Regions from separate parts of the Pseudomonas sp. AMR01 genome, predicted to be linked through region 2. Evidence: predicted binding sites of a transcription regulator. Region 2 holds the regulator's gene; each other region holds the start of a gene.
What was found. The regulator FliA, encoded in region 2, starts transcription of late flagellar genes. The targets are predictions, from matches to a motif close to CTAAAGTTTNNNNNNNNNNNGCCGNTAA.
Positions count from the first base shown of each region.

Region 1: motA (flagellar motor stator protein MotA) is a predicted target of FliA. The motif match lies at 2,457-2,484, and genes of this name have one in related genera.
Region 3: Q7C20_RS03685 (methyl-accepting chemotaxis protein) is a predicted target of FliA. The motif match lies at 5,837-5,864, and genes of this name have one in related genera.

Region 1 is NZ_JAUTYR010000023.1:47,895-55,863, forward strand. Features, by position in the region: gene rhdA (thiosulfate sulfurtransferase) at 1-792, opposite strand, end outside; gene Q7C20_RS19100 (HDOD domain-containing protein) at 850-2,385, opposite strand; gene motA (flagellar motor stator protein MotA) at 2,552-3,403, shown strand; gene motB (flagellar motor protein MotB) at 3,407-4,420, shown strand; gene rsgA (small ribosomal subunit biogenesis GTPase RsgA) at 4,702-5,733, opposite strand; gene orn (oligoribonuclease) at 5,842-6,384, shown strand; gene Q7C20_RS19125 (trimeric intracellular cation channel family protein) at 6,576-7,193, shown strand; gene queG (tRNA epoxyqueuosine(34) reductase QueG) at 7,190-7,969, opposite strand, start outside.
Region 2 is NZ_JAUTYR010000062.1:4,204-12,172, reverse strand. Features, by position in the region: gene flhF (flagellar biosynthesis protein FlhF) at 3-1,319, shown strand; gene fleN (flagellar synthesis regulator FleN) at 1,424-2,257, shown strand; gene fliA (RNA polymerase sigma factor FliA) at 2,254-2,994, shown strand; gene Q7C20_RS25905 (chemotaxis response regulator CheY) at 3,166-3,540, shown strand; gene Q7C20_RS25900 (protein phosphatase CheZ) at 3,559-4,347, shown strand; gene Q7C20_RS25895 (chemotaxis protein CheA) at 4,359-6,563, shown strand; gene Q7C20_RS25890 (chemotaxis response regulator protein-glutamate methylesterase) at 6,612-7,739, shown strand; gene Q7C20_RS25885 (flagellar motor protein) at 7,739-7,969, shown strand, end outside.
Region 3 is NZ_JAUTYR010000003.1:34,384-42,352, reverse strand. Features, by position in the region: gene rep (DNA helicase Rep) at 1-1,249, opposite strand, end outside; gene Q7C20_RS03700 (putative bifunctional diguanylate cyclase/phosphodiesterase) at 1,519-3,183, shown strand; gene Q7C20_RS03695 (NorM family multidrug efflux MATE transporter) at 3,311-4,714, opposite strand; gene Q7C20_RS03690 (LysR substrate-binding domain-containing protein) at 4,867-5,787, shown strand; gene Q7C20_RS03685 (methyl-accepting chemotaxis protein) at 5,964-7,940, shown strand.

The sequences.
Region 1 (7,969 bases), on a different contig from region 2:
GTGGTTGCCCCATTCGCCCCAGGAACCGGCATAACCTTTGACTCGCGGATAACCGAGCGCCTTGGCCACCAGGTAGGTGAAGCCAGAGCGGTGGTGAGTCTGGCAGTGGGTGATGATTTCTTTGTCGCGGGTCAGCCCGAGGTCTTCGAGAATCTGCGGCATGTCGCGGCGAATGCGCAGGTTGCGCGCCTTGTCCATGCCGGCCGTCCATTCGAAGTTCACCGCGCCGGGGATGTGACCGCCTTTGGCTGCGAGGACTTTTTCGCCGGAATATTCCAGCGGGCCGCGTGCGTCCCAGATGCCCAGGTCAGCAGCGCCAAGACGGCTTTGCAGATATTCACGGGTGGCCGTTGGGCCGTCGTGCAAGGTCAGGCTGACTGGGCCGCCAACGGGGGCGGGCACCTCGGTGGAAACCGGGTGCTGGCCTTCCAGCCACGCCAGCAAGCCGCCGTCCAGGTAGTGGTATTTCTGGTGGCCGATCACGTCGAGCAGCCAGATAAACCGCCCGGCCCAGCCGCCGCCTTCGTCGTCGTAGACCACGTAAGTTGCGTCCGGGGTGTGGCCCAATTCGCCGAAGAGTTTTTCCAGATCAGCCTTGTGGGGCAGCAGGCCAGGTGCCGGCGGCTGGCCCAGTTGGGTGCGCTTGGGGTCAACGAAATGCGCGCCGGGGATATGCCCTTCGGCGTAGCGGGCGGCACTGGTGAGGTCCACCAGAATCAGGTGTTCGGCATCCAGTTGACCGAGCAGGTCGCTGGATTCGATCACCAGCGGCAAGCCAGAGAAGTCAGGCATGTGAGGTCTCCTGGGCACAAATGTTGGCGATAAAAGACGGCGATTGTAGCGCAAGCATCAGGCGCTGCGGTTGGTAAAGCTGTGCAGGGCCTTTTCGATGCATTGCGCGGTTTTGCCGAAGGCCTGCACGGTGGTTTCCGAGAACTGCCCGCCGCCCTGGTCAGCCACCATCACCATCACCACGCGGCCATTGCAGCTCATCGAACGCAGCAGCAGGTGTTCGCCAGTGAACAGGCGACGCAAGGTTGGCGGCAACAGCGCGGAGAACTGCGCGTGGTTGTCGGGCGTCAGGCGCACCTGGGCGGACTTTTCCAGCATCCGTTGCAGCAGCGTGCTGTTGACCACGTCCAGGCTCAGGTTCGCGGCGTCCTTGGGCAAGCCGTCGGCTTGGTGCGCGCGCAAGGTGCTCAAGGCGCGGTCGGCCATAAACAGCAACACCCGCTGCATGCCACTGGCGACCAAGGCTTCCTTGGCGCAGGTGGTCAGGTGCATGGCGTTGGCAAAACGGCTCGGCTCCACCAGCAACTCGGTGCAGCGCTTGCGCCAGATCGCCAGCGATTCGGCGGTAGGCGGTGGCGCTGGCAACAGGCCGCGATGGACCTTTTGCGCATGCCACGGCCAGATCAGCGACAACGCCGGGTGCCAGAGGTCAGGCATCAAGGTGGTGCTGGCGCTGGTCACCGCTTGCTGGTGAACCTGTTGCTGCACGTCGCCCAACGGCGCTTGCAGGTACAGCGCGGTGAGGTACTGCCAGCGCTCGGTGTGCGGGCAGGTCCAGGACTCCTGGGCCGACATCGCCAGGCCGTTGGCGAGCAACACGGTGTTCGCCGGCTGGTTCAGCCAACGGCGCAGGTTGGGTTCGGCGTCGAGCAGTTGCTGGTGGCGCAGCGGGTCGTCTTCACGGGCGATGTGCAGTGCCTTGACCAGCAGACGCTGTTCGGTCAGCAGCAGTGTGTAACCCTGGGACACCCAGATCGGCAGGTGCCAGGCTTCGGTCAAGCCGAGGCACAGCTCGAGCAGGCGCACGCCGAACAACTCTTTTTCGACCTGGCGCGCCGACTGGCCTTTATGTATCACCCGCAGTTCCCATTCTTCCAGGAGCTTGGGATAGGCCACGGCCATTGGCCATAGCGGCGACAGAAACAGCAGGCTGCCCCAGTGGATGTCTTGCCACAAACGCGCCAGGCGGCTGGCGAACAAACCGCTGGCTTGCTGCGACGCGTGCTGGCTTACCAGCAATAGTTGGCGCAAGGCCACGGGAATGTCTTTTTCCGGCACTGAGGGCAGGCGCGCGAGCAACTCTTCGGCGCGTTTGAGGCCGAGACGGTTGAGCGCCACTTCGAGGTTTTCCGCCGGTTCCGCCATGCTGCCATGGGTGTGGCTGTTGGCTTCGCGCATCACGCTGAGCACCAGCGCCGGGCTGTTTTGCATCAGCTCGGCGATATCGCGCAGCGAGCTGCGGCTGTCGCGAATGGCTTTGCACACGCGCTCGTGGCTGGCCAGGGGGACAGGCAGCAGCACCTCGTCCAGGCGTTTGATCCAGGCGGCGAGGGTGGTGGGTTTTGCACTTGGAGCTATCGTTTCATTGGCCATGATTGGTGCGCGATCATCACTTGCGTTCAACACGCCCGGATCGGGCCGGATTGGCTTTTCGCCTTAACGGGCTATAGTCTGGCGCAGTTTTGCCGATAAGTAGAACAAGAGTTTTCAGCAGCACCCAATATGTCCATGAACCCGACGGCGCAAGTACAAATCCCCTATGGCTAAAATTATCGGCATCATCGTCGTCATCGCTAGCGTGCTCGGTGGCTACGTCCTGTCCCACGGTAAAATTGCCGCGCTGGTACAGCCTTTCGAAGTGCTGATTATCGGCGGCGCCGCGTTTGGCGCATTCTTGCAAGCCAACCCCGGCTACATGACGATGCACGTGATCAAGAAGTCGATCGGCATGTTCGGTTCGCGTTTCTCCCACACTTTTTATCTGGAAGTGCTGGGGCTGGTCTACGAGATCCTCAACAAGAGCCGCCGCGAAGGCATGATGGCCATCGAAGGCGACATCGAAGACGCCTCCGCCAGCCCGATTTTCGCCAAGTACCCGGCTGTGCTTAAAGATGAGCGCATGACCGCCTATATCTGTGATTACCTGCGCATCATGTCCTCCGGCAACATGGCGCCCCACGAGCTGGAAGGCCTGTTCGACATGGAACTGTTCAGCCTCAAGGAAGAGCTCGAACACCCTTCCCACGCCGTGACCGGCGTCGCCGACGGCATGCCCGGTTTTGGTATCGTCGCGGCGGTACTCGGTATCGTGGTCACCATGGCTTCCCTGGGCGAAGGCGACCAGGCGGCCATTGGTATGCACGTCGGCGCGGCGCTGGTGGGTACGTTCTTCGGTATTCTTGCGGCTTACGGGTTCTTCGGCCCGCTGGCAACCTGCCTGGCTCACGATGCCAAGGAAGAAATCAATCTGTACGAATCGATCAAGGCCAGCCTGGTGGCGTCGGCCTCCGGCATGCCGCCATCGCTGGCGGTGGAGTTCGGTCGTAAAGTGCTGTACCCCAAGCATCGCCCAAGTTTTGCCGAGCTGGAACAAGCGGTTCGCGGTCGCTAAGTCATGGAAAACAACCAGCCGATAATCATCAAGCGCGTCAAGCGCTTCGCTGCGGGGCACCATGGCGGCGCCTGGAAAATCGCCTTCGCCGACTTTGCGACGGCGATGATGGCGTTCTTCCTGGTGCTGTGGCTGATGTCTACCGCCACGCCCGAGCAGAAGATCGCTATCGCCGGGTACTTCAAAGACCCGATTGGTTTCTCGGAAAGCGGTACGCCGTTTGTAATCGACCTGGGCGGTTCGCCGGAGTTGGCGCCTGAGCGCACCATCAACCCGGAGGTCAAGACCGATTCGCCGCAGGAAAAAATCCCGGTTGAGCGCGATACCGTCGAGAGCATGGCCGAGCAGGTCGAGCAGGAACGTCTCGAGTTGTTGCTCAAAGAGCTGCAGACCAAGGTTGAAGAAAACCCGCAACTGCTGAAATTCAAGGATCAGATCTCGTTCGAGATCACCCCTGAAGGTCTGCGCATCCAGATCACCGACGCGGCCAATCGGCCAATGTTCGACTCCGGCAGCGCGCGCCTGAAACCCTACTTTGAAGACATCCTGCTGGCCATGGCTGACACCATCAAAGCGGTGCCGAACAAGATCAGCATAAGCGGCCACACCGATGCCAAACCCTATGCGGGCCAGGGCGACTTCGGTAACTGGGAGCTGTCGGCCAACCGCGCGAACGCGGCTCGCCGTGCGTTAGTCGCGGGCAGCTATCCAGACCCGCAAGTGGCGCGCGTGGTGGGCTTTGCATCCTCGCAGCTGTTTGATGCCAAAGACCCGTTCAACCCGAGTAACCGCCGCATCGATATCGTTGTGCTGACCAAAAAGGCCCAGCGTGCGATCGAAGGTGATCAGGGCGCAGCGCCGGCTCCGACTCCGGGAGAGGGCGCGCCAGGTGAAGTGCCCGTAGACCCGAACGCCATCCCGCCAGGGCAGGAACCGTTGCCGGCGCATGAGCTGCGGCAGAAGCTGAACCTGTTTGATGAGGGTGGGGTGAAAGATCCTACGGCGCCTGCGCCGTAATCCTCACAGAGCACGTGTGGAGAGTGGGCTTGATGTGGCAGGCGGGCTTGTTGTGGCGAGCGGGCTTGCCCCGCGTTGGGCTGCGAAGCAGCCCCAAAACCTGACAACGCGTTTTGTCTGAAAAAAATGCGGTGATTGGATTAGGGCTGCTACGCAGCCCAACGCGGGGCAAGCCCGCTCGCCACAACAAGCCCACCTGCCACAACAACCCTGCTCGCCACAACAAGCCTGCTAAGCACAACAAGCCTGTTCACCACAAACAGGCCCGCTCGCCACAACTATCAGTAACTGCTCTCAGGCAAGCTCGCAATAATCGAGCGATAGCTGTTCATGCGCTGTTGCTGCACGCGGCCGTCTTCCAGCGCCTTGAGCAACGCACAGCCCGGCTCGCGGTCGTGTTTGCAGTCGCGGAAGCGGCAGGTGCCGATCAGGTCGTTGAACTCGATAAAGCCCGCTTCCACATCGCTGCGGCTGACGTGGCCGAGGCCGAATTCGCGGATACCCGGGGAGTCGATCAGTTCGCCGCCGCCGGGGAAGTGGAACAACCGCGCGGTGGTGGTGGTGTGCGTGCCCTGGCCAGACAGCTCCGACAGCGGGCCGACACGGGTGTCGACTTCCGGCAGCAAGCTGTTGACCAGCGAGGATTTACCCACGCCCGATTGGCCGACAAACACGCTGATGCGCCCATCCAACTGCTGTTGCAGCTGTTCCATGCCATTGCCGTGATGCGCCGACACTTCCAGCACCGGGTAACCCAGGGTGCGGTAGACCGCCAGCAACGCGTTGAGCGCCGGGGCGTTCTGTTCGTCGATCAGGTCGAATTTGTTCAGCAGCAGCAGCGGGCGAATGCCGGCATGTTCGGCGGCTACCAGGTAGCGGTCGATCAGGTTGGCATGGGGCTCGGGCAACGGCGCGAACACGATCACGATCATGTCCACGTTGGCCGCTACCGGCTTGAGTTGGCCACGGCTGTCGGGGCGGCGCAGTTCGGTGGTGCGCGGCAACTGGGCGACGATTACGCCGATGCCCTGGTTGCCGGCACGCCACACAACCTTGTCGCCGGTGACCAGCGCAGGCAAGTTGGCGCGCAAGTGGCAACGGGATACCGAGCCGGCGAGTTCGCCTTCCAGCGCCTCGACTTCGACCTGCACACCAAAGTGCGCGATCACCAGGCCGGTTTGTTCGGGGCCCAGGTCGCCGCCCTCGAGCGCTTCCACGGCGGAGGATTCACGTTTGGCGGCGCGTGCAGCGCGCTCACCCTGAATCTTTTCGATGCGCCAATTTTGGCGACGATTGAGCTGGCGTTTGGCCATTGGTGTTCCGTGTCGATAATGCAAAGGTTAGGTAAAACGGTCGCGAGTCTAGCACGCCCCTGCCTGCTAAACTGCGCAGCTAAGCCAAGGTGCCAAGAGAATAGAGCCATGCAAAACCCACAGAACCTGATTTGGATCGATCTGGAAATGACCGGTCTGAACCCCGACAGCGACGTCATCATCGAGATGGCGACCATTGTCACCGACAGCAACCTCAACACCTTGGCCGAAGGTCCGGTGATCGCTATCCACCACAGCGACGCGGTTCTTGCCACGATGGACGAGTGGAACACTCGCACCCACGGCAACTCTGGCCTGACCCAGCGCGTGCGCGACAGCCGCATCAGCATGGCCGAAGCCGAAGCCGAAACCATCGCGTTTCTGGAACAGTGGGTGCCTAAGGGCAAGTCGCCGATCTGCGGCAACAGCATCTGCCAGGACCGTCGCTTCCTTTATACGCACATGAAAGGCCTGGAAAGCTACTTCCATTACCGAAACCTCGACGTGTCCACCTTGAAAGAGCTGGCCGCGCGCTGGGCGCCGGAAGTCAAAGACAGCTTCCACAAAGGCAGCACGCATTTGGCGCTGGATGATATTCGCGAGTCGATTGCCGAGCTGCAGCATTACCGCAAGCATTTCATTAAGGCTTGAATGTGTGGCGCTTGATCCGGCGCCTTCGCGAGCAAGCCCGCTCCCACATTTAACCGAGTTCCACCTATGGAATGCAGTCGAATGTGGGAGCGGGCTTGCTCGCGAAGGGCGCGACTCGGTCTTTCGCCAGGCGCCCCCTTTTGGTGCCATCGCCAAATGATTAGACTGCCGGCCTAATCGCAAGGATCGCCATCATGCTGTTGATGCTCTACCTCATCGCCATTACCGCCGAAGCCATGACCGGTGCCTTGTCCGCCGGGCGGCGTGGCATGGATTGGTTTGGCGTGGTGCTGATCGCCTGCGTCACGGCCTTGGGCGGTGGTTCGGTGCGCGACGTGTTGCTGGGGCATTACCCGCTGACCTGGGTTAAACACCCGGAATACCTGGTGCTGACCTCAATTGCGGCCCTGGTGACGATTTTTATCGCCCCGCTGATGCGCCACTTGCGCTCGCTGTTTCTGGCACTGGACGCCGTGGGCTTGGTGGCTTTCACCCTGATCGGTTGCATGACCGCCCTGGAAATGGGCCATGGCATGCTGGTGGCCTCGGTCAGCGGCGTGATTACCGGCGTCTTCGGCGGCATCCTGCGCGACATCTTCTGCAATGACATCCCGCTGATCTTCCGCCGCGAGCTGTACGCCAGCGTGTCGTTCCTCGCCGCCTGGTTTTATATGCTCTGCCTGTACCTGGAGCTGCCGAGCGAGCAATCGATTCTGCTGACCCTGTTCAGCGGTTTTTTATTGCGTCTGCTGGCGATCCGTTTTCACTGGGAAATGCCCAAGTTTGTCTACAACGACGACGTGCACTAACGGCTGGCGTGCTGATTCAGCGCCCATTCCACATGTTCGCGCACCAGTTCTGACGGGTAATCCCGGCGCGCCTTCAAGGCTTCCAGCACCGGAATGCTCGACGGCGCATTACCCAGGCCCACTGCCAGGTTGCGCAGCCAGCGCTCATAGCCGGCGCGGCGCAGCGGCGAACCTTCGGTGCTGCTGAGGAATTTATCCTCGTCCCACATAAACAGTTCGGCCAGTTCTGCGTTATCCAGGTTATGCCGTGGCTTGAAATCACTTTCGCCGGTAGGGCGGGCGAAACGATTCCACGGGCAAACGATCTGACAGTCATCGCAGCCAAACACGCGGTTGCCAATCAGCGGGCGCAAGTCTTCGGGAATGGCGCTTTTGAGTTCAATGGTCAGGTAGGAAATGCAGCGCCGGGCGTCCAGCACGTAAGGGCCGACGAAGGCATTGGTAGGGCAGATATCCAGGCAGGCGGTGCAGCGGCCGCAGTGTTCGGTGGAGTGGGGCGGATCTACCGGCAACGGCAAATCGACAAACAGTTCGCTCAGGAAGAAATAGCTGCCGGCCTTGCGATTGAGTACCAGCGTGTTTTTGCCGATCCAGCCGAGACCGGCCTGTTCGGCGATGGCTTTTTCCAGCACTGGCGCGCTGTCGACAAAGGCGCGAAAGCCGAACGGGCCGATTTGGGCCTGGATGCGGTCAGCCAGTTGCTGCACGCGCTTGCGGATCAGCTTGTGATAATCGCGGCCCAGAGCGTAGCGCGAGATGTAGGCTTTTTCCGGCTT
Region 2 (7,969 bases):
TTATGCAAGTTAAGCGTTTTTTCGCCGCCGATATGCGTCAGGCCATGAAACTGGTACGTGATGAGCTGGGCGCCGATGCCGCGATTATTGGTAACCGCCGCATTGCTGGCGGTGTCGAGCTGACGGCTGCGCTGGATTACACCCCTTCGGCGCTGGCCCCGCGCGTGCCGAACATGGAACTCGAAGACGAGCTGCGCAAGACCGCCTCGCGCATTGTCTCGGCCCAGGCCGAACTGAGCATGCGTGGCGACAGCGATGCCACCACCAATCGCCAGCTGTTCGCCGGCCTGCCGCTGACCGCTTCCGAGCCCTTGGTAGAACCGACTTTCAAAGAACCGCCACGTCCTGCCGCGCCAGCCCCGGCCGCTGCAGTCGACCAGCGCGCGCTGGATTCGATGCGCTTTGAACTCAACGGCCTGCGTGAGCTGCTCGAAGTGCAGCTGGGCTCGCTGGCGTGGACCCAACTGCAAGGCAGCAAGCCGCAACAGGCCAACCTGTGGCGTCGCCTGCAACGCATCGGCCTGTCTGGCCCGTTGTCTCGCGACCTGCTGACGCTGACCGCCGAAGTCGAAGAACCACGCCAAGCCTGGCGCATGTTGCTGGCGCATTTGGCGCGGATGATCGCCACGCCGGAAATCGAACCCCTTGAAGAAGGCGGTGTAATTGCCATGGTCGGCCCCGCCGGCATGGGCAAGACCACCACCCTGGCCAAGCTTGCGGCTCGCTATGTGCTTAAATACGGCGCGCAAAACATCGCGCTGGTGAGCATGGACAGCTACCGCATCGGTGCCCAGGAACAGCTCAAAACGTTGGGCCGTATTCTCAACGTACCGGTGACCCACGTGGACCCGGGCCAGTCCCTGGCCAATGCGCTCGACCCGCTGCTGCGCAAACGCGTGGTGCTGATCGACACCGCCGGCCTGCAAGCCAGTGACCCGGCATTGCGCCTGCAACTGGAAAGCCTGGCCGGGCGTGGCATCAAATCGAAGAATTACCTGGTACTGGCCACCACCAGCCAGAAACAGGTGCTGACCGCCGCATACCACAGCTACAAGCGCTGTGGCCTGTCGGGTTGCATCCTGACCAAGCTCGATGAAACCGCGAGCCTGGGTGAAGTGTTGAGCCTGGCGATCAGCCATGAATTACCGGTTGCCTACCTGACCGACGGGCCGCGGATCCCGGATGATCTGCATCTGCCGCGTCGTCATCAGTTGGTCAGCCGTGCTGTCAGTGTGCAAATGCAAGAAGAGCCAAGCGAGGAAGCGATGGCTGATATGTTCGCGGACCTTTACCACAACCCCGCAAAACGGGTCGGTTGAGAGCAGTGAACGCCGTGAAAAGTATCTACATCGATGGTCTGCAAGCGATTCACGCGGCCAAGCCATGTAGCCTGCGTCTAAGCAAGACAAGGTAAAGAAATAAAATGGGCAGCATGCATCCCGTACAGGTGATCGCGGTGACCGGCGGCAAAGGTGGCGTCGGAAAAACTAACGTGTCAGTGAATTTGTCCCTGGCCCTGGCAGAGCTTGGCCGTCGCGTCATGCTGCTGGATGCTGACTTGGGCTTGGCGAACGTCGACGTTCTGCTGGGGCTGACACCCAAACACACCCTCGCCGATGTGATCGAAGGCCGTTGTGAGCTGCGCGATGTGCTGCTGCAAGGCCCCGGTGGCATTCGCATCGTGCCCGCAGCCTCGGGCACCCAGAGCATGGTGCACCTGAGCCCGGCGCAGCATGCCGGCCTGATTCAGGCATTCAGTGATATTGGCGATAACCTCGACGTGCTGGTGATCGACACCGCCGCCGGGATCGGCGAGTCCGTGGTCAGCTTCGTGCGCGCGGCGCAAGAAGTGCTGTTGGTGGTGTGCGACGAACCGACTTCGATTACCGACGCCTACGCCCTGATCAAACTGCTCAACCGTGACCACGGCATGAATCGCTTCCGCGTGCTGGCCAACATGGCCCAAAGCCCGCAGGAAGGTCGCAACCTGTTCGCCAAGTTGACCAAGGTCACGGATCGGTTCCTCGATGTCGCCCTACAATACGTTGGTGCAGTTCCCTACGACGAGTGTGTGCGCAAGGCCGTGCAAAAGCAGCGTGCGGTCTACGAAGCGTTCCCTCGTTCGAAGTGCGCACTGGCGTTCAAGGCGATTGCCCAGAAGGTCGATACCTGGCCGTTGCCCGCTAACCCGCGGGGGCATCTGGAGTTTTTCGTGGAGCGATTGGTGCATCAAACGAGCGCAGGACCGGTGCTATGACATCCAGCGGCTACAACCTTTACAAAAAGTCGGCACGTGACAGCCAGGGCGAACTGATCGAGCGCTATGCGCCGCTGGTCAAGCGCATTGCCTATCACTTGCTGGCCCGCCTGCCCGCCAGTGTGCAGGTGGAAGACCTGATCCAGGCCGGCATGATCGGCCTGCTCGAAGTGTCGACCAAATACGACGCGAGCAAAGGTGCGAGTTTCGAGACGTATGCGGGTATCCGCATCCGTGGCGCGATGCTCGATGAGGTGCGTAAAGGGGATTGGGCGCCGCGTTCGGTACACCGCAATACGCGCATGGTGAGTGACGCAATTCGCGCAATTGAAGCAAAAACCGGTCGTGACGCTAAAGATCACGAAGTTGCGGCCGAACTCCAATTGAGTCTCGACGATTATTACGGGATTTTGAACGATACCTTGGGCAGCCGCTTGTTCAGTTTCGACGACCTGTTGCAGGACGGCGAACACGAAGGGCTGCACGAGGACGGCGCGAGTGCTCACCTGGAACCGTCACGCGACCTGGAAGACGAACGTTTCCAGGGTGCGTTGGCGGACGCGATCGCCAATTTGCCTGAGCGTGAGCGACTGGTGTTGGCGCTGTACTACGACGAAGAGCTGAACCTCAAGGAAATCGGTGAGGTCCTGGGGGTCAGCGAATCGCGTGTCAGCCAGCTGCACAGCCAATGCGCCGCCCGCTTGCGGGGGCGATTGGGAGAGTGGCGCGCGCGCTGACAGGCAGTGTGGGGACACTGCAGCGCAACTGCTCGAGAGGTTAATCGCCTTTCGCGGCTTCGTTCCGTGGTGCCCCTGGCAGTCCTTTTTGTGTAACGCCTGTTGATTGAAATGGCGCGTCCAGGTGCTGGGCGCGTTTAAGACTGCTTGGAGGTCGAATTGGACAAGAACATGAAAATCCTCATCGTTGATGACTTCTCAACGATGCGGCGGATCATAAAAAACCTGTTGCGTGACCTTGGGTTCACCAACACGGTCGAGGCGGATGACGGCATTACGGCGATTCCGATCCTCAACAGCGGGAGCATCGACTTTCTGGTAACCGACTGGAACATGCCGGGCATGACCGGTATCGACCTGCTGCGCCACGTACGCGCTGACGAAAAGCTGCGCAGCTTGCCTGTGCTGATGGTGACCGCCGAAGCCAAGCGTGAGCAGATCATCGAAGCCGCCCAAGCCGGGGTTAACGGTTACGTGGTCAAGCCGTTCACGGCGCTGGCGCTGAAAGAGAAGATTGAAAAAATCTTCGAACGCATCGGTCATTGAGGCTGCAACGGGGGAGCTATGGCGCATAAAGAAACGTCGCAGGGAGACTTTGAGTCGACCCTGAAAAAGCATGCTCACCAGTTAGTCGACAGCCTTGAAAAAGGCCAGTTCGGCGACGCGGTGCAGTTGATCCATGAGCTCAACCAGACCCGTGACCGCGGCCTGTATCAGGAAGTGGGCAAGCTCACACGCGAGCTGCACAGTGCGATCGTCAATTTTCAGATTGACCCGCATATGCCCCAGGCCGAAGAGATTTCGCAAATCACCGACGCGACCGAACGCCTGTCCTATGTGGTCAGGCTGACTGAAGCGGCGGCCAACCGCACCATGGACCTGGTGGAAAACGCCACGCCTCTGGTCAACGGCATGGCCAACGAAGCCCAGGCCCTGAGTGTTGACTGGGGCCGCTTCATGCGTCGGGAAGTGGGTGCAGAAGAGTTTCGTGAGTTGGCGCGCCGGGTTGAAGGTTTCCTGTCGCGCAGCGAACAGGAAAACCGCACGGTTTCCAGCAACCTCAACGACATTCTGCTGGCCCAGGATTACCAGGACCTCACCGGTCAGGTGATCAAGCGCGTGACCCAATTGGTCACCGAAGTGGAAAGCAACTTGCTCAAACTGGTGCTCATGGCCGGCCAGGTTGATCGTTTTGCAGGCATCGAACATGACCGCGAAGCGATCCTCTCGGAAAAAGATCCACAAAAACATCTCGCCAAGGGTGAAGGTCCGCAGATTCATGCCGATAAACGTGAAGACGTTATGTCAGGTCAGGATGACGTAGATGACCTGTTATCCAGTTTAGGCTTCTAAGGAGCACCCACATGAGCTTCGGCGCCGATGAAGAAATCCTTCAGGATTTCCTTGTAGAGGCCGGCGAAATTTTAGAGCAACTGTCCGAACAACTGGTCGAGCTGGAAAGCCGCCCGGATGATGCGAACCTGCTCAATGCAATTTTTCGCGGTTTTCACACTGTAAAAGGGGGCGCCGGCTTCCTCCAGCTCCATGAGCTGGTGGAGTGCTGCCACATCGCCGAGAACGTGTTCGACATCCTGCGCAAGGGTGAGCGTCACGTTGATTCGGAGTTGATGGACGTGATTCTCGAAGCACTGGATGCGGTCAACGGCATGTTCAGCGAAGTGCGCGAACGTGCACCGATCACTGCCGCCACGCCGGAGTTGCTGGCCGCCCTGGCGCGCTATGCAGAGCCTGCCGACACCGCCGCTGCACCCGTGGCGCCCGCCGCCCCTGAACCGGTGGTGGAAGCTGAAGTCGACGTGACGGACAGCGAGTTCGAGCAGTTGCTCGACTCCCTCAACGCGGTCAAGGCTGAGGCTGAGGCGCCGCGTGCGCCTGTGGCTGCGCCGACCAGTGAAGACATCACGGACGCAGAGTTCGAATCCCTGCTCGACCAGTTGCACGGCAAAGGCCAGTTCGCCGCCGACGCCGTGGCACCTGCCGCTGCGGCGCCAGCACCTGCGGCCCCGGCCAGCACCGACATTACCGATGACGAATTCGAAGCGTTGCTCGACCAACTGCACGGCAAAGGCACGTTTGCTGCCGACGCCTTGCCGCAAGTCTCGGCGACCGCCGCAGCGCCAGCCGCCGCCTCAGCCGCCGCACCGGCACCGGCCGGCGACGGGTTGATCTCTGACAACGAATTCGAAGCCTTGCTCGACGAGTTGCACGGCAAAGGCAAGTTCAGCGAGGTGGCCCCGGCTGCCGCCGCTGCCACGGCTGCACCCGTAGCGGCCAAAGCCGCTGCGCCGGTTGCCGCCAAGCCAGCGCCAGCCCCGGCTGCCGCACAGGCGCCAGCCCGCGCTGCCTCGGCACCGCCGGCGGAAAAACCTGCGACTGAAGCCGAAACCACCGTACGGGTTGATACCGCGCGCCTGGACGACATCATGAACATGGTCGGCGAGCTGGTGCTGGTGCGTAACCGCCTGGTGCGCCTGGGCCTGAACAGTGGCGACGAAGCCATGCAAAAGGCCGTGTCGAACCTCGACGTGGTGACGGCTGACCTGCAAACCGCGGTGATGAAAACGCGGATGCAGCCGATCAAGAAAGTCTTCGGCCGCTTCCCGCGTCTGGTTCGCGACCTGGCCCGTCAGTTGAAGAAAGAGATCAACCTGGAGCTGGTGGGTGAAGAAACCGACCTCGACAAAAACCTTGTCGAGGCCCTGGCCGACCCGCTGGTCCACTTGGTGCGTAACGCCGTCGACCACGGCGTCGAAACCCCGGAAGAACGCGAAGCCTCGGGCAAGTCCCGTGGCGGCAAGGTGATTCTGGCGGCAGAGCAAGAAGGCGACCATATCCTGCTGTCGATTACCGATGACGGCAAAGGCATGGACCCGGCCATTTTGCGCAATATCGCGGTCAAGCGTGGCGTGATGGACAAGGACGCTGCCGACCGTCTGACCGACACCGAGTGCTACAACCTGATCTTCGCCCCGGGCTTCTCGACCAAAACCGAGATTTCCGACGTGTCCGGCCGTGGCGTCGGCATGGACGTGGTGAAGACCAAGATCAGCCAGCTCAACGGCTCGATCAATATCTACTCGACCAAGGGCCAGGGCTCCAAGATCGTCATCAAGGTGCCATTGACCCTGGCGATCATGCCGACCCTGATGGTGATGCTGGGCAACCAGGCGTTTGCCTTCCCGCTGGTCAACGTCAACGAAATCTTCCACCTCGACCTGTCGCGCACCAACGTGGTGGACGGCCAGGAAGTGGTGATCGTGCGCGACAAAGCGTTGCCACTGTTCTACCTCAAGCGCTGGCTAGTGGCATCGGCCAAGCATGAGGAGCAGCGCGAAGGCCATGTGGTGATTCTCTCCGTGGGCACCCAGCGTATCGGCTTTGTGGTCGATCAATTGGTGGGTCAGGAAGAAGTGGTCATCAAGCCTTTGGGCAAAATGCTGCAGGGAACCCCGGGCATGTCGGGTGCGACCATCACCGGTGACGGTCGGATCGCGCTGATTCTCGACGTTCCGAGCATGCTCAAGCGTTACGCCGCACGGCGTATTTGATTCTGGTGGGGCAGGGCGGTATCGCCCGTCCCGCCTAACGGAGTGTTTATGGCAGTCAAGGTCCTGGTGGTGGACGATTCGGGTTTCTTCCGCCGCCGCGTCTCGGAAATTCTTTCCGCCGATCCAACCATTCAGGTGGTCGGTACGGCCACCAACGGCAAAGAGGCGATTGATCAAGCCATTGCGTTGAAGCCTGACGTGATCACCATGGACTACGAGATGCCGATGATGGATGGCATCACGGCTGTTCGGCACATCATGCAGCGCTGCCCGACCCCGGTATTGATGTTCTCTTCACTCACTCACGAAGGCGCCCGGGTCACCCTGGATGCGCTGGACGCGGGTGCGGTGGACTTCCTGCCGAAGAATTTTGAAGACATCTCGCGCAACCCCGAGAAGGTCAAGCAGATGCTGTGCGAGAAGGTGCACAGCATTTCGCGCAGTAACCGTCGCAGCCTGTTCAGCACGCCGGCGCCCGCACCGGTTGCCGCGCCGGCACCGACCACCTCGACGTTTGCCCGCCCGGCACCAACGCCTGCGCCAGTGGCGCGGCCGGCTCCAGCGCCGGTTCGCGCGCCGGCACCGAGCGCCCATTCGCCTGCGCCAAAACGCAAAGCCTACAAGCTGGTGGCTATCGGCACGTCTACCGGCGGCCCGGTAGCCCTGCAGCGCGTATTGACCCAATTGCCGGCGAACTTTCCGGCACCGATCGTGTTGATCCAACACATGCCTGCCGCGTTCACCAAGGCCTTCGCCGAACGCCTGGACAAGCTTTGCAGCATCAGCGTCAAGGAAGCCGAGGATGGCGACATCCTGCGTCCGGGCCTGGCGCTGTTGGCGCCGGGTGGCAAGCAGATGATGATCGACGGGCGTGGCTCGATCAAAATCCTGCCGGGCGACGAGCGCCTTAACTACAAGCCGTGCGTGGATATCACCTTCGGTTCGGCGGCCAAGTCCTACGGTGACAAAGTTCTGGCGGTGGTACTCACCGGCATGGGCGCCGACGGCCGTGAAGGTGCGCGCCTGCTCAAGCAGAGCGGCAGCGCGATCTGGGCGCAGGACGAAGCCAGTTGTGTGATTTATGGCATGCCCATGGCCATCGTCAAGGCTGACCTGGCCGACGCCGTTTACAGCCTGGACGACATCGGCAAACATCTGGTGGAGGCTTGCCTCTGATGGATGTACTGAGCCTGATCGGCATCATCATGGCGTTTGTCGCAATTATCGGCGGCAACTACCTGGAAGGCGGCCACCTCGGCGCCCTGGCCAACGGCCCGGCGGCGCTGATCGTGCTTGGCGGCACCGTCGGCGCTGCGCTGTTGCAGTCACCGATGAGTTCGTTCAAGCGTGCCATGCAGATTGTGGTGTGGATCATTTTCCCGCCCCGCGTTGACCTGCCTGGCGGC
Region 3 (7,969 bases), on a different contig from region 2:
TGGTCGAGCCGATTTCACGGCGCGGCACGTTGATCACGCGCAGGAAGGCGTTGTCGTCATCCGGGTTCACGATCAGCCGGAAGTAGGCCATCAGGTCTTTGACTTCCTGACGTCCGAAAAAGCTGTTGCCGCCCGACAGGCGATAGGGAATCTGGTGATGCTGCAGCTTCAGCTCGATCAACTTCGCCTGATAGTTACCGCGATACAAAATCGCAAAGTCGCTGTACGGCCGGTCGGTGCGCAGGTGCAACGTCAACAGTTCGACGGCCACGCGCTCGGCTTCGGCGTCTTCGTTGCGGCAACGGATCACACGAATTTCGTCACCGTGGCCCATCTCACTCCACAGCTGTTTTTCAAACGCGTGGGGGTTGTTCGAGATCAGCACGTTGGCGCAGCGCAAGATGCGGCTGGTGGAGCGGTAGTTCTGCTCCAGCATCACCACTTTCAGGGACGGGTAGTCGTCCTTGAGCAGCATCAGGTTTTCCGGGCGGGCGCCGCGCCAGGCGTAGATCGACTGGTCGTCGTCGCCGACCACGGTGAACTGGTTGCGCTTGCCGATCAGCATTTTTACCAGCAAATACTGGCTGGCGTTGGTGTCCTGGTATTCGTCCACCAGCAGGTAGCGCACCTTGTTCTGCCATTTTTCGAGGACGTCGGCGTGTTCCTCGAACAGCTTTACCGGCTGCAGGATCAGGTCGTCGAAGTCCACCGCGTTGAACGCCTTGAGCGTGCGCTGGTAGTGGGTGTAGACGATGGCGGCGGTCTGCTCTTTGGGGTTGCGCGCATTTTCCAGGGCCTGGGCGGGCAGGACCAGGTCGTTTTTCCAGGCGCCGATCATGTTCTTGATCTCATCCACGCCGTCGTCGCCCGCGTATTCCTTCTGCATGATGTCGGTCATCAGCGACTTCACATCAGTCTCGTCAAAGATCGAGAAGCCCGGCTTGTAGCCCAGGCGCGCGTGCTCCTTGCGGATGATGTTCAGGCCCAGGTTGTGGAAGGTACACACGGTGAGGCCCCGGCCTTCGCCGCCCTTGAGCAGCGTGCCCACACGCTCTTTCATTTCCCGCGCCGCCTTGTTGGTAAAGGTCATGGCGACGATGTACTGGGCGCGGATGCCGCAGTTCTGGATCAGGTGCGCGATTTTGCGGGTGATCACGCTGGTCTTGCCGGAACCGGCACCGGCGAGCACCAATAGAGGGCCGCCGACGTAGTTCACGGCTTCTTGCTGCCGGGGATTGAGTCGGGACATACAGAGTTCAGGGAGTCGTTGATCAAAAGGGCGGGCATTTTAACAGGCTCACAGGATTCTGCTCTGACAGAACGACAGTGTGACGTACCGCTCGATCTAAATTTGCCGGTTTTGATACTTTGCCGCAGGATGTGGGGGGCTTTTTTCGACTAAGGTTGCGACTAAGGTCTGCAACCTGTGTATTTGATAATTGCTGTCACTGGTGATTATCAGGCCGCACGTCATAATGCCCGCCGCCAACAAAATCTTGCAGAGTCTAGGGAGCTAGCTTGTCTACGCCTGTCGAACCCTTGCGTTTGCTGCTACTGGCCGATGAGCCAGCGTGGGCAGCGTTGTTGCGCGAGTGCCTGGCGCCGATGGGCGAAGGGGCTGTACTTATCAGTGCACCCAACTGGGACTCGGTGAGTCGTCTGTTCGATAACGACCACGGTGCCGTGCTATTGACCACCTCCGGCCTGCAGCCAGGCCCCGGCCGCTGCAGCTTGCCGTGTGTATTGCTGTTGGAACAGGAACCGCTGGTTTCACCGTTGGGCGTCAGTGATTGGCTGGTCCGTGGCGTTTTGGACGCCGATACGCTGCGCCGCTGCCTGCGCCATGTTCGCGAACGCGGTGTGCTGGAAAACACCCTGCAACGCCTGGCCGAGCAGGACCCGCTCACCGGTATCGCCAACCGCCAGGGCTTTCAGACCTTGCTGGCGGCGCGGCTGGCGGAAAACGAAGGGCGCGGCCTGGCCCTCGGCCATCTGGACCTCGACAACTTTCGCCACGCCAACGACGCCCTCGGCCATCAGGCCGGTGACAGGTTGATCCTGCAAGTGGTGTCGCGGCTCAAGAGCCAGCTTGAGGCCGGTGACCAACTGGCGCGGCTGGGCAGCGATGAATTCGCCTTGCTGATCGATACCCGCCGCGCGCCCCAGCGCGCCGAATGGATGGCCGAGCGCATCACCGAAGCCATGGCCGAGCCGTATTGGGTGGATGGCGAAAGCCTGTTGATCGGCTGCAGCCTTGGCGTGGCGCATGCGCGCGCGCGCGCCGGTGCTGATCCGTTGATGTGGCACGCGCACATTGCTATGCAGCAGGCCAAAAGCACCCAGGGTTGCACTTTTCATATCTTCAATGAACGCATCAACCGCAACGCGCGCAGCCTGGCCGACCTGGAAAGTGAACTGCGCCGCGCCCTGCGCCGGGATGAGCTGGAGCTGCACTACCAGCCGCGCCTGGACCTGGACGACGGGCATATCGTCGGCCTGGAGGCCTTGGTGCGCTGGCGCCATGGCGAACGTGGCCTGTTGCCGCCGAGCGAATTTGTGCCGTTGGCCGAGCAGAGCGGCTTGATTGTACCTTTGGGTTATTGGGTTATTTCCCGCGCCCTGCGTGACATGCAAGACCTGCGCGAACGCGGCCTGCCGCCGCTGCACATGGCGGTCAACCTGTCATTTCGCCAGTTTCAGGACAGCCAGTTACTCTCGACGTTGAGCCGGCTGATTACCGAACGGGGTGTGGAAGCGCAATGGCTGGAATTCGAGCTGACTGAAACCGCAGTAATGCGGCGCAGCGATCTGGTCAAGCAGACCATGGACGCCCTCGGGCGGCTGGGCGTGCGGTTTTCCCTGGATGACTTCGGCACCGGTTTTTCATCGTTCGTGCACCTCAACAGCCTGCCGATTGCGTTGTTGAAGATCGACAAGAGCTTTGTCGGCGGCATGGAAGAGCGCGAAGAGAACCGCAAGCTGGTGCATGCCATGATCAACCTGGCGCACAACCTGAATCTGGAAGTGGTGGCTGAAGGCGTGGAAACGCCGGAGCAGCTGGCGTTGCTGAGGTTGTTTGGTTGTGATCAGGCTCAGGGCTATCTGATCAGCAAGCCGTTGCCGTTGCCGGAATTGGTGGACTATTTGACGTTCGGCAAAAGCCAGCAGGCGCTGCTGGGCTGAATTGAACACCCAATAAAATCTGTGGGAGCTGGCTTGCCTGCGATAGCGGTGGGCCAGCCAATAAATACTTGCCTGACGCGCCGCCATCGCAGGCAAGCCAGCTCCCACATTCACCGAGTACATCCTGTCAGTCGGGTTGCATGGCCTCGAATGCAGGGTGTGCGTCCGGCTCCCGCCGAATCATCCGCTTCATCTTCGCCTCAAACGCCCAAGTCAAACTCACCGCCGCACACGCCAGCCCCAGCGCCAAACCCCACCACACGCCGGTCGGCCCCCAGCCCAGGGTGAATGCCATCAACCACGCAGACGGCGCACCGATCAGCCAGTAACAGCCTAAACCCACCAGGAACGTGGTCTTGGCGTCTTTCAGCCCGCGAATGCAGCCCATGGCGATGGTTTGCACGCCGTCGAACAGTTCAAACCACGCCGCGACAGCCAGCAAGCTGACGGCCAGCACAATAACGTCATGGAACGCCGGGTCGTTGTGGTCGAGGAACAGTCCGATCAGCGAATCGGAAAACAGCCACAAAACCACTGCAAATCCCAACATGACTGCCGCACCAAATCCGATGCCCACGCGCCCCGCCATGCGCGCCTGTAGCAGTTGCCCGGCGCCGTAGTGCTGGCCGATGCGCATCGTGATTGCGTAAGACATACCCGCTGGCACCATGAACGCCACCGAGACGATTTGCAGGGCAATCTGATGCGCCGCCAGTTGCGTGCTGCCCATGGTGCCCATGCACAGCGCCGCGAAGGCGAACAACCCGACTTCCACCGCATAAGTGCCGCCAATTGGCAGGCCCAGGCGCCACAGCTCGCGCAAATAGTGGGTATTGAGGCGCAGCAGGCCTTTGCTCAGCGGGTAGGCCGCATACGCCCGGTTGCTGCGGATGTACCACATCAGTGCCAGGGCCATGCAATTGGCGACGATGGCCGTGACCAGGCCGATGCCCGCCAGGCCCAGCTTGGGCAGGCCGAACATGCCCTCAATCAGCGCGTGGTTGAGAAAGTAGTTGAGCACGGTGCCACACAGGCTGATCACCATCACCGGCGTGGCCTTGCCGATGGCGCTGGTGAAGCCGCGCAAGGCGATGAAACTCAGGTAGCCAGGCAGGGCGAAAGGCAGAAACGTTAAAAACTGCCCCGCCGCCTGCACATTGGTTTCGGTCTGGCCGAACAACAGCAGCACCGGTTTGATGTTCCACATCAGCACCGCCGCCGCCAGCGCCATCAGCCACGCGAGCCAAAGCCCGGCCTGAGTCAGGCGGGTGGCGCCTTCGATATCGCGGGCACCATGCCGAATGGCAACAAGGGTGCCTACAGCCGCAATCACGCCGATGCAGAAAATCGCCACGAACGAATAGCTCGCCGCGCCCAGACCACCGCCGGCCAGGGCTTGCGGGCTGAGGCGGGCCATCATCAAGGTGTCGGTCAGCACCATCAACATGTGCGCCAACTGTGAGGCAATCAACGGCCCTGACAGCCGCAGAATGGCCCAGAGTTCGGAACGTACCGGATGTTGCATGATCATCACGCTCAAAAAATCAGAAGGGTGTGGAAGGGTTGATTCTCGGCGCTTTCAGGCCATTGCACAAAAGGATAAATGTGATGCTCAGCATGATTAAAACTCATGCCTGAGCGATTCTGGTAGGGTTTGAACATTGCGCCGCCGGAGCTTTCCCCATGTCTCGTCGTCTACCTCCGCTGTATGCCCTGCGTGCCTTCGAGGCGGCTTCCCGGCACAACTCTTTCACCCGCGCGGCGGAGGAATTGTCGATCACACAAAGTGCGGTGAGCCGGCATATCCGCACGCTGGAAGAGCACTTCGCCTGCCGCCTGTTCCAGCGCAGCGGCCGCACCTTGCAACTCACTGAGGCCGCGCGTTTGCTGCTACCCGGCGTACGCGAAGGCTTCGCGGCGCTCGAGCGGGCATGCCACACCCTGAATGCCGAAGACGACATTTTGCGCATGAAGGCGCCGTCGACCCTGACTATGCGCTGGTTGCTCGCGCGCCTCAGTCGTTTCCGGGCGTTGCAGCCTGGCAATGAGGTGCAACTGACCAGCGCGTGGATGAACGTGGATGAGGTGGACTTCAATAACGAGCCTTTCGACTGCGCGGTGCTGTTGAGCCACGGGCATTTTCCGGCGGACTGGGAGGCGAGCTACCTGTTCCCCGAACTGCTGATTCCGGTGGGCGCGCCGAATTTGTTGAATGACGGGCCATGGGACGTCAACCGCCTGGCCGCCGCCGAGTTGCTGCACCCCACGCCCGACCGCCGCGACTGGCGCAACTGGCTGCAGCGCATGGGGTTGTCATCCCAAGTGTCACTCAAGGGCGGGCAGGTGTTTGACACACTGGAACTGGGCATGGTCGCCGCCGCGCGGGGGTATGGCGTGTCCATTGGCGACCTGCTGATGGTGGCCGAAGACGTGGCCCAGGCGCGATTGAGCCTGCCGTGGCCGACGGCAGTGGCCAGTGGGGAAAATTACTACCTGGTGTGGCCCAAAACCCGTCCCGGCGGTGAGCGTTTGCGGCGGTTGGCGGAGTTTCTCCAGGGTGAAGTCAGGGCCATGGAGCTGCCCGAGGTTGAGCGCCTGGATTAAGCGGGACACCGCGTTTGAGCAATCGTTTGCGCGATGCCCCTGCAAATCGCTCAAGTATTGGCCGCGCCCGCCGAAGAAGGTGTGTTGGTGCCTTCGTGCGCCAACGTTTCCTACCAGATAATTTGCCGAGCAACGCTATGAGATCAGGATGATCCTGGCCTCGGCCAGGAGCTCTTATGTCTCAACCTCGCGCTCGGATCGCCTCTCAGTTAGGCCTCGCCTTGGCCATTATTTTGGCAGTCGTCATCAGCGGCAGTACCGTCTTCGCCTTGCGGTCTCTCGACTCGGCCAACCTCGCTACCCGCGAGGAACACTTGGCCAGCGAGGCGCGTTTGCTCGCCGACCAGCTCAACACGTTCCACAGCACCTTGCGCGAAAGTACCCAGCGTTTGAGCGGGCTGTTTGAAAAGCGCTTCGTCGCGGGCTTGAGCGTGCGGGCGGACCAGCCGGTGACGGTGGCCGGCACGCAGACCCCTGGCCTGTATCTGGGGGATAACGTGCTGAACAACAACTTCACTGATGTGGACGAGTTCAAGCAGATATCCGGCGGCGTGGCCACAGTTTTTGTGCGCAGCGGCGAAGACTTCATCCGCATCAGCACGTCCCTGACCAAGCAGGACGGCAATCGCGCCATCGGCACCGTGCTCGACCACCAGCACCCGGCATACCAGCGTCTGCTGGCCGGGCAGAATTATGTGGGCCGCGCGGTGCTGTTTGATCGCTCCTACATGACCCAGTACAGCCCGGTGCGTGATGCCAGCGGCAAAGTTATTGCCGTGTTGTTTATTGGTTTTGATTACACCGACGAGCAGAAGGCCCAGTTCGATAACCTCAAGCGTTTCCGTATCGGCAAGACCGGTTCCCTGGCTCTGCTCGATGAGCAGAAACACTGGCTGGTGCCGCCGGCGGGCGTGGAGGCGCTGGATCAGGCGATCCCGGTGATGCTCGACCTGGCCAAAAAGCCGGGCGAAGGTCGTTTCTGGAGTGACAAGAACGAAGATTTCTACAGCGTTTCGGTAGCGTTTGACGGCGGCCCTTGGTCGGTAGTGGCGAGCATGCCAAAATCCGAAATTCGCGCCGTCACGTGGGCGGTGGGCATTCGCCTGGTGATTGGCAGCGTGCTTGCGATGTTGCTGGCGGTGGTCGCGACGGTCTGGTTGCTGCGCAGCAAATTGCAGCCATTGAGTGACTTGGTGCGTCAGGCCGAAGCCTTGGGCGCAGGTGATTTGAGTGCGCGCTTGAATGTGTCCAGCCATGACGAAATCGGCCAGTTAGCCAGCAGCTTCAACCAGATGGGTGAAGCGCTGTCGACCATGGTGTCGCGCATTCGCACGGCGGCCGAAGAGGTCAACAGCCGGGCGCAGGCGCTGTCCGGTTTGTCGGGCGGTGCCTATGAAGGCATGGAGCAGCAGTCCGGCGAGATCACCAGCATGGCCGGCGCCGTGGAAGAATTCAGTGCCACGTCGCTGAACATCGCCGACAACATGGGCAACACCGAGCGTCTCGCCCAGGAAAATGCGCAGCAGACCCGAATTGGTCGCACCTCGATGCAAGAGGCGTCGTCGTCCCTGGAGCATATCGCCGCTTCCCTGAACAGCACGGCCACGGTGATCAACACCTTGGGCCAGCGTTCTCAGGAGATCGGCGGGATCGTCGGTGTGATCACCTCGATCGCCGAACAGACCAACCTGCTGGCACTGAATGCTGCCATCGAAGCAGCCCGCGCGGGTGAGCAGGGCCGCGGGTTTGCCGTGGTGGCTGACGAAGTGCGTAACCTGGCATCGCGTACCCGTCAGGCCACTGACGAAATTTCGGTGATGATCCAGAGCATCCAGCAGGAAACCGGCAATGCCATCAGCACCATGGAGCAAGGCAACACGCTGATGCAGGAAGGCCTGTCGCGTAACGCCGACGTGGCTTCGGCACTGGCGCGCATTGATGAACAAAGCCGCTCCGCCGGTCAGCAGTTCGCCGCGATTACCACCGCCACTCAGGAGCAAAGCAGCACCGCGACCTTGCTCAGCAGCAACTTGCAGAGTATTGCGCTGGCTAACAGCGAGCAGCGTGAAGTGGTGTCAAACCTGGCGGTTACTGCCAAGGAGCTGGAAACCCTGGCGGCCGGCTTGCGCCATGAAGTGGACCGGTTCCACTGAAACCCGGTCGTCCAGGCGCAGTTAATCCC